3 regions of the Micromonospora sp. NPDC048898 genome follow, and region 3 is predicted to be linked to each of the others. Evidence: riboswitches for the same ligand, from Rfam matches in the RefSeq annotation. Region 3 holds a riboswitch; each other region holds the start of a gene.
The links. Region 3 has a riboswitch for cobalamin ahead of ACGFIQ_RS25580 (acyl-CoA thioesterase). Riboswitches for the same ligand answer to the same signal wherever they lie in the genome.
Positions count from the first base shown of each region.

Region 1: another riboswitch for cobalamin. It lies ahead of ACGFIQ_RS08585 (ribonucleoside-diphosphate reductase subunit alpha); the one in region 3 lies ahead of ACGFIQ_RS25580 (acyl-CoA thioesterase).
Region 2: another riboswitch for cobalamin. It lies ahead of cobN (cobaltochelatase subunit CobN); the one in region 3 lies ahead of ACGFIQ_RS25580 (acyl-CoA thioesterase).

Region 1 covers NZ_JBICUF010000002.1:385,225-388,481, forward strand. Annotated here, with positions in the region: gene ACGFIQ_RS08585 (ribonucleoside-diphosphate reductase subunit alpha) at 1-1,968, opposite strand, end outside; cobalamin riboswitch at 2,163-2,379, opposite strand; gene ACGFIQ_RS08590 (enolase C-terminal domain-like protein) at 2,931-3,257, shown strand, end outside.
Region 2 covers NZ_JBICUF010000019.1:94,009-97,265, forward strand. Annotated here, with positions in the region: gene ACGFIQ_RS32075 (inositol monophosphatase family protein) at 1-722, opposite strand, end outside; cobalamin riboswitch at 1,031-1,160, shown strand; gene cobN (cobaltochelatase subunit CobN) at 1,491-3,257, shown strand, end outside.
Region 3 covers NZ_JBICUF010000011.1:155,909-159,165, forward strand. Annotated here, with positions in the region: gene ACGFIQ_RS25575 (recombinase family protein) at 1-498, opposite strand, end outside; cobalamin riboswitch at 690-905, shown strand; gene ACGFIQ_RS25580 (acyl-CoA thioesterase) at 1,102-1,548, shown strand; gene ACGFIQ_RS25585 (hypothetical protein) at 1,552-1,680, shown strand; gene ACGFIQ_RS25590 (LysE family transporter) at 1,704-1,949, shown strand; gene ACGFIQ_RS25595 (ABC transporter substrate-binding protein) at 2,026-2,925, shown strand; gene metE (5-methyltetrahydropteroyltriglutamate--homocysteine S-methyltransferase) at 3,005-3,257, opposite strand, start outside.

The DNA of each region.
Region 1 (3,257 bases), on a different contig from region 3:
CGCCCGCTTGATCGCCGAGCGGATCCGGTCGGTCCACAGGCCGCGGGCCTTCAGCTCGCGGACCAGGGCGGTGTTGACCTGGAGGAACTCCCCCGACAGGGTCTCGCGCTTGAACAGGTTGGACACCTGCGGCTCGATGCACTCGTAGCACCCGGCGATCGAGGCGATGGTCGCGGTCGGGGCGACCGCCACCAGCAGCGAGTTACGCAGCCCGTCCGCCGCGACCCGTTCCCGCAGGGCGGCCCAGCGCGCGGTCTGCGTACCCTCGACACCCCACAGGTCGGGTTGGAGCTGGCCCCGCGCGGCCCGGGTCTGCGCGTACGCCGGGTGTGCGCCGAAGCGACGCGCCAGGTCGGCGGAGGTCTCCAGCGCGGTCAGGTACAGCTCCTCGCTGATCCGGGTGGACAACTCCCGCGCGCCCGGGGAGTCGAACGGCAGCCGCAGCGCGAAGAAGACGTCCTGCAGGCCCATCAGCCCCAGCCCGACCGGCCGCCAGCGGGGGTTGCTCGCCGCCGCCTGCTCGGTGGGGTAGTAGTTGATGTCGATGACCCGGTCGAGGAAGGTCACCGCGGTACGAACCGTGGCGCGCAGCCGATCCCAGTCGATGCCGCCGTCGGTGAGGTGCGCGGCGAGGTTCACCGAGCCGAGGTTGCACACGGCGGTCTCGGCGTCACTGGACACCTCGATGATCTCGGTGCACAGGTTGGACAGGTGCACCACGTTGCCGTCCTCGGCGGTCTGGTTGCACAGCCGGTTCGCGGCGTCCTTGAAGGTCATCCACCCGTTGCCGGTCTGGGCGAGGGTCCGCATCATCTTGCCGTACAGCTCCCGTGCCGGGACCTGCCGCACGTGGCGACCCTGCGCCTCGGCCTGCCGGTACGCGGCGTCGAACCGTTCCCCCCACAGGTCGGGCAGTTCGGGCACCTCGTGCGGGTCGAACAGCGACCACATCTCGTCGGCCTCGACCCGGCGCATGAACTCGTCCGGGACCCAGTTGGCCAGGTTCAGGTTGTGGGTGCGGCGGGCGTCCTCGCCGGTGTTGTCCCGCAGTTGCAGGAACTCCTCGACGTCCGGGTGCCACGGCTCCAGGTACACGCAGGCCGCGCCCTTGCGTCGGCCACCCTGGTTGACCGCGGCGACGCTCGCGTCCAGCGTGCGCAGCCACGGCACGATCCCGTTGGACTGCCCGTTGGTGCCGCGGATCAGCGCGCCCCGGGACCGCACCCGGGAGTACGCGATGCCGATGCCGCCGGCGAACTTGGACAGGTTGGCGACCTGGGCGTACCGCTGGTAGATCGAGTCCAACTCGTCACGCGGAGAGTCGACCAGATAGCAGGAGGACATCTGGGTGTGCCGGGTGCCGGAGTTGAACAACGTCGGTGAGCTGGGCAGATAGGCCAGGCTGGACATCAGCCGGTAGAAGCCGACCGCCTCGTCCGGCGTCTGGGACAGCCCGCAGGCCACCCGCAGCAGCCAGTACTGCGGGGTCTCCAGCACCAGCCGGCTGGTGGGGTGGCGCAGCAGGTACCTGTCGTACACCGTGCGGAGGCCGAAGTACTCGAACCTCCGGTCGCCGTCGGTGTCGATGGCGTCGTCGAGCATCGCGGCGTGGGCGGCGACGAACGCGGCGGTGTCGTTCCCGATCAGGCCCTCGGCGTGACCGACCCGGATCGCCGCGCTGAACGAGGTGACGCCCTGCCGGCGCACCTCCTTGTCGACGTAGCCGGCCAGCAGCCGGGCCGCGAGGCGGGAGTACTGCGGTTCCTCACCGATCATCTCGGCTGCGGTCTGGATGGACAGCCGGTCCAGTTCGGCAGTGCTCGCGCCGTCGTACAGGCCGCTGATCGTGCGGGTGGCGACGCGCATCGGGTCGACGTCGGTCAGGTCGTCGGCCCACCGCTCGACCGCCCGGACGATCTTGTTGACGTCCACGGACTCGGTGCTGCCGTTGCGTTTGCGGACCTGCATCGGCGTTCGCCGCAGGACCGCGTCGCCGCTTGCCGGGACTACCTCGGTGACTGTCACCACTCACTCCTCGCGAGTTCGAGACCTGAGGGCCTTCGGACGCGTGGAGACAGACACCAGCGGACGCCACGCCGGGCAGGCGCGGGTCAGGTGGCGTCGGCCGTCCCACGCGGCCTCGGACCGCCGCCCACCCGGGTGCGGGTGCACGGCGCGCTGGCAGGTCTTCGGACTCGCGGGCACGACCGGGTCGCCGGTCTCCTACTGGCCGTCGCTTCCCAGACCGATTGGTGGCCCAGTGCTCATGACGGCTGTCGTTCCCACTCACCGCTGCGGGACAGTCCCGGATTTCCACCGGGTTCCCTCTTGCCTCGACCGCTCGGGATGAACGGCCGAACCAGCTGCGCTCGACACCATATATAGGGACGCTGCGGTTGTCACACCCCACATGTCGGTCCCGGGCGTGTCGACGCCGTGACTGGTGATGGTCGTCACCGGCTCGCACGGACCCAACCGGCGCGCGGCAGCCACGCCCGCGCGGACGCCATCATCGAGCAGGTGCCGCCATACGGAAAGGTGTGATGTATCAAGTCTCCAGACGTAAGGATCCCTATTTATTTCCGACCGTCAATGCCAGGATCTGAAGTGGACATCCAATCTTCCGGGAGCACTGTCCACTCCTCGCGCCAATATCCCAATCCCGCCGGCCGCACCTCAACAGTCCGGGAACGACGACGATTCGTCGCGCCGCAGAGTGTCTACCAGCGCCACGAATGTTGTCACCGCCGCTGCCGAGGCCGCGGGCCGGGTGCGGCGACCGGGGGGACAGCGCGCTGACGCATTCACATCGGGACCGAAACATTGGATGTCTTGGATTCCTGGGTGATCGACGTCGTTGACGTGCTGGATTGGCCCTCCGTATACTCGCAGAGATCATCTGATCTTTAGCCTAGCCGGGCGAGGAGCGCATGCCGCAGATCACTGCCGTCACCATCGAGGACGTCCGCTTCCCCACCTCCCTGACCGCTGACGGCTCCGACGCCATGAACAAGGACGGCGACTACTCGGCGGCCTACGTCGTCCTGCACACCGACGGCGTCGACAGCACGGGCGCGCCACTCGCGGGCCACGGTCTGACCTTCACCATCGGTCGCGGCAACGACATCGTCGTCGCGGCGGCGGTCCATCAGGCACAGCGCCTCGTCGGCGTGGACGTCGCGACGATGGCCGCGGACATGGGCGCGGTCTACCGCCTGCTCACCTCCGACTCCCAACTGCGCTGGCTCGGCCCGGAG
Region 2 (3,257 bases), on a different contig from region 3:
ACGGAGTGCACGCTGTGGGGGGTGCCGTCGAAGTCGACGACCAGGGCGCCCGCCTCTCGGGCGACCACGACACCCGCGACGGTGTCCCAGGGCTTGTTGCTGAGCATGATGAACGCGTCGATCCTGCCGTGAGCCAACCAGGCGAGGTCGATTGCGGCAGACCCGTGCATGCGGATCCGTTGGACGTGCCGGGTGAGCTGCTCGGTGATGGCGAGTCGTTCGGCGTTCTTCCGGCTGGCCCCAGTGCCGACCGCGTAGTCGCCGATGGCGACGACGGCGTCCCTGAGGTCGGTGACCCGGCTGGCCTGAATGCGTCGATTGTTGGCGTAGGCACCGTGCCCCCTGGTGGCGTGGTAGCGGGTGCCGAGGAACGGCAGGTCGATGACGCCGAGGACGGCGTCTGTGTCGTGGATGAGGCCGAGGGAGATCCCGCACAGGGGTGAGCCGTGGACGAAGTTGACGGTGCCGTCGACGGGGTCGAGTGCCCAGGTCAGTGTGCTGGTGTCGCCGCTGCTCCCGTACTCCTCGCCGAGGAAAGCGATATCAGGCGCCTTGGCGGCCAGATGCTCGCGGACCGCCCTCTCGATGGCGTAGTCCACCTCGGAAGCCATGTCGCGCTCACCCTTGAAGGTCAGCGCACCGGGCTGGAGCGTCCGCATCAGGTCGTGCGCCAGGTCCACGGCCTCCTGCGCGAGGGGGAGGAGGCGGGCGTAGTCGGTCATAGCTGGCGGCTGCGCTCCCAGAGTGAGGTGAACATCTCGTCGAATATCGGGTAGAGGCCGGAGGTGCCCGCGCTGCGTTCGATGAACCATTGTCGGACAGTCGACGCCCCGCATCCGCGGTAGCACGCCCGTTTTCTCGGCTGGCTGTCACTGACTCGCCGGCCGCGCCGGCTCGCCGTCTCGTGGTCAGGCAACCCCGCGCGCCTATATTTTCCCAGGTCAATGTGATGAGCGCGGCCGGGCGACGCCGGGGCCGGCGTTGACCGGCGGCGCGGCGGTGTGGCAGCATTCGCGGCCTGACGGCAGTGAAGGAAGTCGGTGCGATTCCGACGCGGTCCCGCCACTGTCACCGGGGAGTGATCCCCCCTCGTGAGTCACGGCCGTGTGTCTGCGGCTGGAAGGCCGGGGGAGAGCGTCGATCCGGAAGCCAGGATACTTCGGCCGTCGGGACGTACCCCAGGGCGTGGACACCCGAGGAGGACCCGATGACGCACGGCGTCTCATTCATCGACGAGCATCGTCATGACCCGCATCGCGGGCGACACACCGCACCCGGAACCGGCCGCGCCCGCACGGCTGGCGCCGGTTGCCTCGACGCACGCCAGGCCGCTGGCTTCCGCTACCGCTGAGTTGAGCGCCCGCCGCTGACCGGCTCCGACGCCCGCGTCGACGAGTCCGGCAGCGCCGTCGTACCGGCTGACGCCGCACCCACCCGCTTCGTCCAGGTCGCCCCCGCAGCGGCCAGGGCGTCACTCTCCGGAGCCCGCCGTGCGCATCCTGCTGCTCTCCACCGCCGACACCGACCTGCTGGCCGCCCGCGCCAGCGGCGCCGACTACCGGCTCGCCAACCCCGCCCGGGTCACCGCCGACGAGGTGCCCGCCCTGCTCGACGGAGTCGCCCTCGTCGTCGTACGCCTGCTCGGCGGTCGACAGGCGTGGCCGGACGGCCTCGCCACGGTGCTCGGCACCGGGGTACCGACGGTCGTGCTCGGCGGCGAGGCGCTGCCCGACGCGGAGCTGATGGCCATCTCCACAGTGCCGTCCGGGGTCGTCACCCAGGCGCTGTCGTACCTGGTCGAGGGCGGGCCGGACAACCTGGCGCAACTGGCCCGGTTCCTCTCCGACACGGTGCTGCTCACCGGCGAGGGGTTCGCCCCGCCCACACCCACCCCGGCGTACGGCGTGCACGGCGAACACCCGACCGACCCGGACCGGCCCACCGTGGGGATCGTCTTCTACCGGGCGCACGCCCTCGCCGGCAACACCGGATTCGTCGACGTACTCGCGGACGCGGTCCGCGAAGCCGGCGGCAATCCGCTGCCGATCTTCTGCGGCTCGCTGCGCGGGCTGACCACCGGCGCCGGCCCGCTCGGGCTGTTCGCCCGCTGCGACGCGCTGCTGGTCACCGTGCTCGCCGCCGGCGGTGCGGTCGCCGCGGACGCCTCCGGAGGCGGCGACGAGGACGCCTGGGACGTCGGCGCCCTGGCCGCCCTGGACGTGCCGGTCATCCAGGCGCTCTGCCTGACCAGCACCCGGGCGCAGTGGGAGGCCAGCGACGCCGGGCTGTCCCCGTTGGACGCGGCGATGCAGGTGGCCATCCCCGAGTTCGACGGTCGGATCGTCACCGTGCCGTTCTCGTTCAAGCAGATCGACGCCGACGGCCTGTCCGTCTACGCCGCCGACCCCGAGCGGGCCGCCCGGGTCGCCGGGATCGCGGTGCGCCACGCCCGGCTGCGCTACGTGCCCAACGCCGACAAGCGGATCGCCGTGGTGCTCAGCTCGTACCCCACCAAGCACTCCCGGGTCGGCAACGCCGTCGGGCTGGACACCCCGGTCTCGGCGGTCCGGCTGCTCGCGGCGCTGGTCGACGCCGGCTACCACCTGGGCGACGCGCCGGTGCCCGACGACGGTGACGCGCTGATCCACGCGCTGATCGCCGCCGGAGGCCACGACGTGGAGTGGCTCACCCCGGAGCAGTTGGCCGCCGCCGAGGCCCGGATACCGGGGTCGACGTACCGGCGGTGGTTCGACCAGATCCCGGCCGAGCTGCGCGAACGGATGCGGGAGCACTGGGGTGAGCCGCCCGGCGAGCTGTACACCGAGAGCGGGGACATCGTCCTCGCCGGGCTGCGCTTCGGCAACGTGGTGTTGCTGATCCAACCGCCGCGCGGCTTCGGGGAGAACCCGATCGCCATCTACCACGACCCGGACCTCCCGCCGAGTCACCACTACCTGGCCGCGTACCGCTGGTTGGCCGCTCCGAGCGCGGACGGCGGCTTCGGCGCGGACGCCGTGGTGCACCTGGGCAAGCACGGCACCCTGGAGTGGCTGCCCGGCAAGGGCCTCGGCCTGGCCGCCGACTGCGCGCCCGACGCGGTCCTCACCGACCTGCCGCTGGTCTACCCGTTCATCGTCAACGACCCCGGCGAGGGCACCCAGGCCAAGCGGCGGGCGCACGCCGTGGTGATCGACCACCTGGTGCCGCCGATGGCCCGCGCCGAGACCTACGGCGACCTGGCCAAACTGGAGCAACTG
Region 3 (3,257 bases):
GGAGTGCACGCCCAGTAGGTCCAGCAACGCCAACTGTCGAGGGTTGTTGAAGTCCACCGGCCCGTAGGTCTCCGGCAGCCACAACTGCAGCCCGTGGCTGAGCAATGTGGGAGTCAACTGTTCAAGCTGCTGGCCGTGGAAGGCGCGCTCGTACTCGCCGACGACGATCGCGTCGAAACCGCGTGCCGCGTCCGTCAAGGCGTCGAGCAGCCGTGACGCCTGTGGCCGGTCCGGCCAGGGCACTCGGCGGGAGACGCCCTCGTCGAAAAACTCCACCACGATCCGGCCATGACCGGCGACCAGGTCGCCGGCGTGGTCGCGTTGCCACCGGCACGACGACGCCCGATCCTGGAAGTCGACGGTAGACATCCGTCCGTAGAACGCGAAGCGCAGTCCATCCGCAGCCGGGGTGAACCGTTGTGGCCGTAGCTTCCGCTGCCCGGCGGCCCAGGACGAAAGAGTGCTCCGCCCCCGTTCTGTCATTGTCCTCGTCGCCATAGGACCTCCACGATCGGGAGATGCTTGCGGGGAGGTATGAGTGTTGTTCGTGTAAGCCTGCGGCAGGCGGACAGGGTGTCCGGCTCGTGCGGATGGGCTTAGCCCTCCTACCCTCCCAGGTTGATCGTCGAGTGGTTCCATCCGTTGATGGCCGGGGATCCCGGCATCTGAGCAAGTCATCTACACGGGGCTATGCTTCGGGCGGCGCTGGTTCGCCCGGTCACGAGGTGGTTGGGCGTCGTAAGAGGGAACCCGGTGGGAATCCGGGGCTGCCCCGCAGCGGTGAGTGGGAACGACCGCCATCATCAGCACTGGGCCAGTGGCCTGGGAAGCGACGGCCAGTAGGGGACCGGCGCAGCCGGTCGGGCCCGCGAGTCCGAAGACCTGCCAGTGCTGCGCACACGACCGTGTGCGCTGCCGTCGGCCTCGCGGGTGGGCTGAGCGGGTGACGTGCCGTGTGCGATCTGCGCCGGTGTGTCCTCGTCAGTGTGTGTCCGTGTTCCGGTGGTGTGGTTTCCCGAGGGACGGACTACCGCTGTGCACGACACCGCCACGATCGCCGGCCGAGCGCCGTCGGCGTCGCACCTGACCCTGTCGCAGATCATGGACCAGCACCACACCAACCTGATGGGTACGGTCCACGGGGGCCGCATCCTCAACCTCATCGACTCGGTTGCCGGAGTGGTCGCCGCCCGGCACTCCGACGGGCCGGCGGTCACCGCCGCGATCGACGAGACGGCGTTCCTGCGCGCGGTGCGGGTCGGCGACGTCGTGCACGTCGACGCCCGGATCACCTGGGCCGGCCGCAGCTCGATGGAGGTGGCCGTCAAGGTGACCGCCGACCGGTGGGACCGGGCGGTGCCGCCTACTGACGTGGCCACCGCCCACCTGGTCATGGTCGCCATCGACGACGACGGACAGCCGCGTACGGTTCCGCCGCTGCTGCCGGAGACCGACGGGGACCGGCGTCGCTACCGGGAGGCCGAGATCCGCCGCGAGCATCGGCTGGCCCTGCGGCGGGCGCTGCTCGACGGTGCCGAGGAGGGCTGAATCGTGCTCGGACTCTCCGTTGCGACGCTGGTCGGCTACCTCGCCGCGATCGTCGTCCTCATGGTCACGCCCGGCCCGGACATGAGCCGGAGCAGGGTGGCGGCTCCGCGCGGGCCTTCCTGCGTGGACTAGTGACCAATCTCCTCAATCCCAAGATGATCCTGTTCAGCGTGGCGTTCCTGCCTCAGTTCGTCGACCCGGCACGGGGCAATGCCACCGCCCAACTGGTGCTTCTCGGTGCGGTCTTCGTCGTGGTGCAACTCGCCGTCGACATCGCCCTGGGCGCTGGTGCCGGGCGACTCGGCGCTCGCATGACTGACGGTCGCTTCTCGCTGCGCCTCAACAGGATCTGCGCGGCGGCGTTCGTCGCGCTCGGGGTACGCCTCGCGCTCGGGTCGTAGCGAGGGCCGGTGACCGTCGCCGTGGTCCGGCTCGCGAAGTGGACGTGGCGTGGTCATGCCTGGTAGGCAGGCGGGTGTGCGCATCGTCTCCCTGCTGCCGGCGGCTACGGACATCGTGGCCATGCTCGGCCTGACCGGGCATCTGGTCGGCCGCACGCACGAGTGTGACTGGCCGCCGGGGGACCTGGACGGTGTGCCGGTGGTGACGGGGACGTCTCTGCCCGAGGCGTTGACGAGTCGGGAGATCTCGGCGGCGATCGCCGGCGACCCGCACCGAGGGTCGTCGTTGTACCAGCTCGATGTCACGATGCTGGAGGACGTGAAGCCGGATCTTATTCTGACCCAGGACCTGTGCGACGTGTGCGCGGTCTCCTATGCGCGGGTCAACGACGCGGTGCGGCTGATCGATCTCGATACCAGGGTGGTGTCCCTGGAGGCGAGGACGATCAACGGGATCCTGGACACGGTCGACGCCGTGGCCTTGTTGACCGGCACTGCGGGCAGGGCGGCGCAGATCCGGGCGGACGCCGAGCGTCGACTCGCCGCGCTGCCCGGCCCGTCGTCCGACGCGCCGACGGTGCTGTTCGTCGAGTGGCTTGACCCTCTGATGCCGGGCGGGCACTGGGTGCCCGAGCAGATCGCCTTCGCGGGCGGCCGGTCGTTGCTGCTCGGTCCGGGGGCGCACAGCACCCCACACCTGTGGTTGGTGGTCGCCGATCTGGCCCCGGACGTGGTGGTGTTCGGGCCGTGTGGCTTTACGCCCGAACGGACCATCGGCGAGCTGTCCGTGGCGGCCGGGCAACCCGGTTGGGCCGAACTCCCCGCGGTTCGTCAGGGGCAGGTGTGGGTGGTCGACGGACCCGCCTACTTCAACCGCCCCGGTCCCAGGGTCGTCGACGGCGCGGAGATCCTCGCCGCCATTCTCGCAGGCCGCCCGGATTCCCGCGCTCGGCGGGTTTCCGTCGACGCGGGTTGACCCGCCTGGCCGACGCGGGCATCGGATGCGCGTTGTCGCACGCCACGGTGGGGCGGCGTGCCGCCGCCCCACCGCGCGCTCAGGTAAGAGTGCTGCGGATCTCGGCGGCGCCGCTGACCAGACGGGTCAGGGCCTGTTCGACCTCCGGGTAGCCGCGGGTCTTCAGGCCGCAGTCGGGGTTGACCCAGAGCCGGTCGGCGGGCACCGCGGCGACGGCGCGGCGCAGCGCGTCGGTGACCTCCGCCTGTTCCGGTACGCGGGGTGAGTGGATGTCGTACACGCCGGGTCCGACACCGCGTTGGTAGCCGGTGGTGCGGAGATCGTCGAGGATT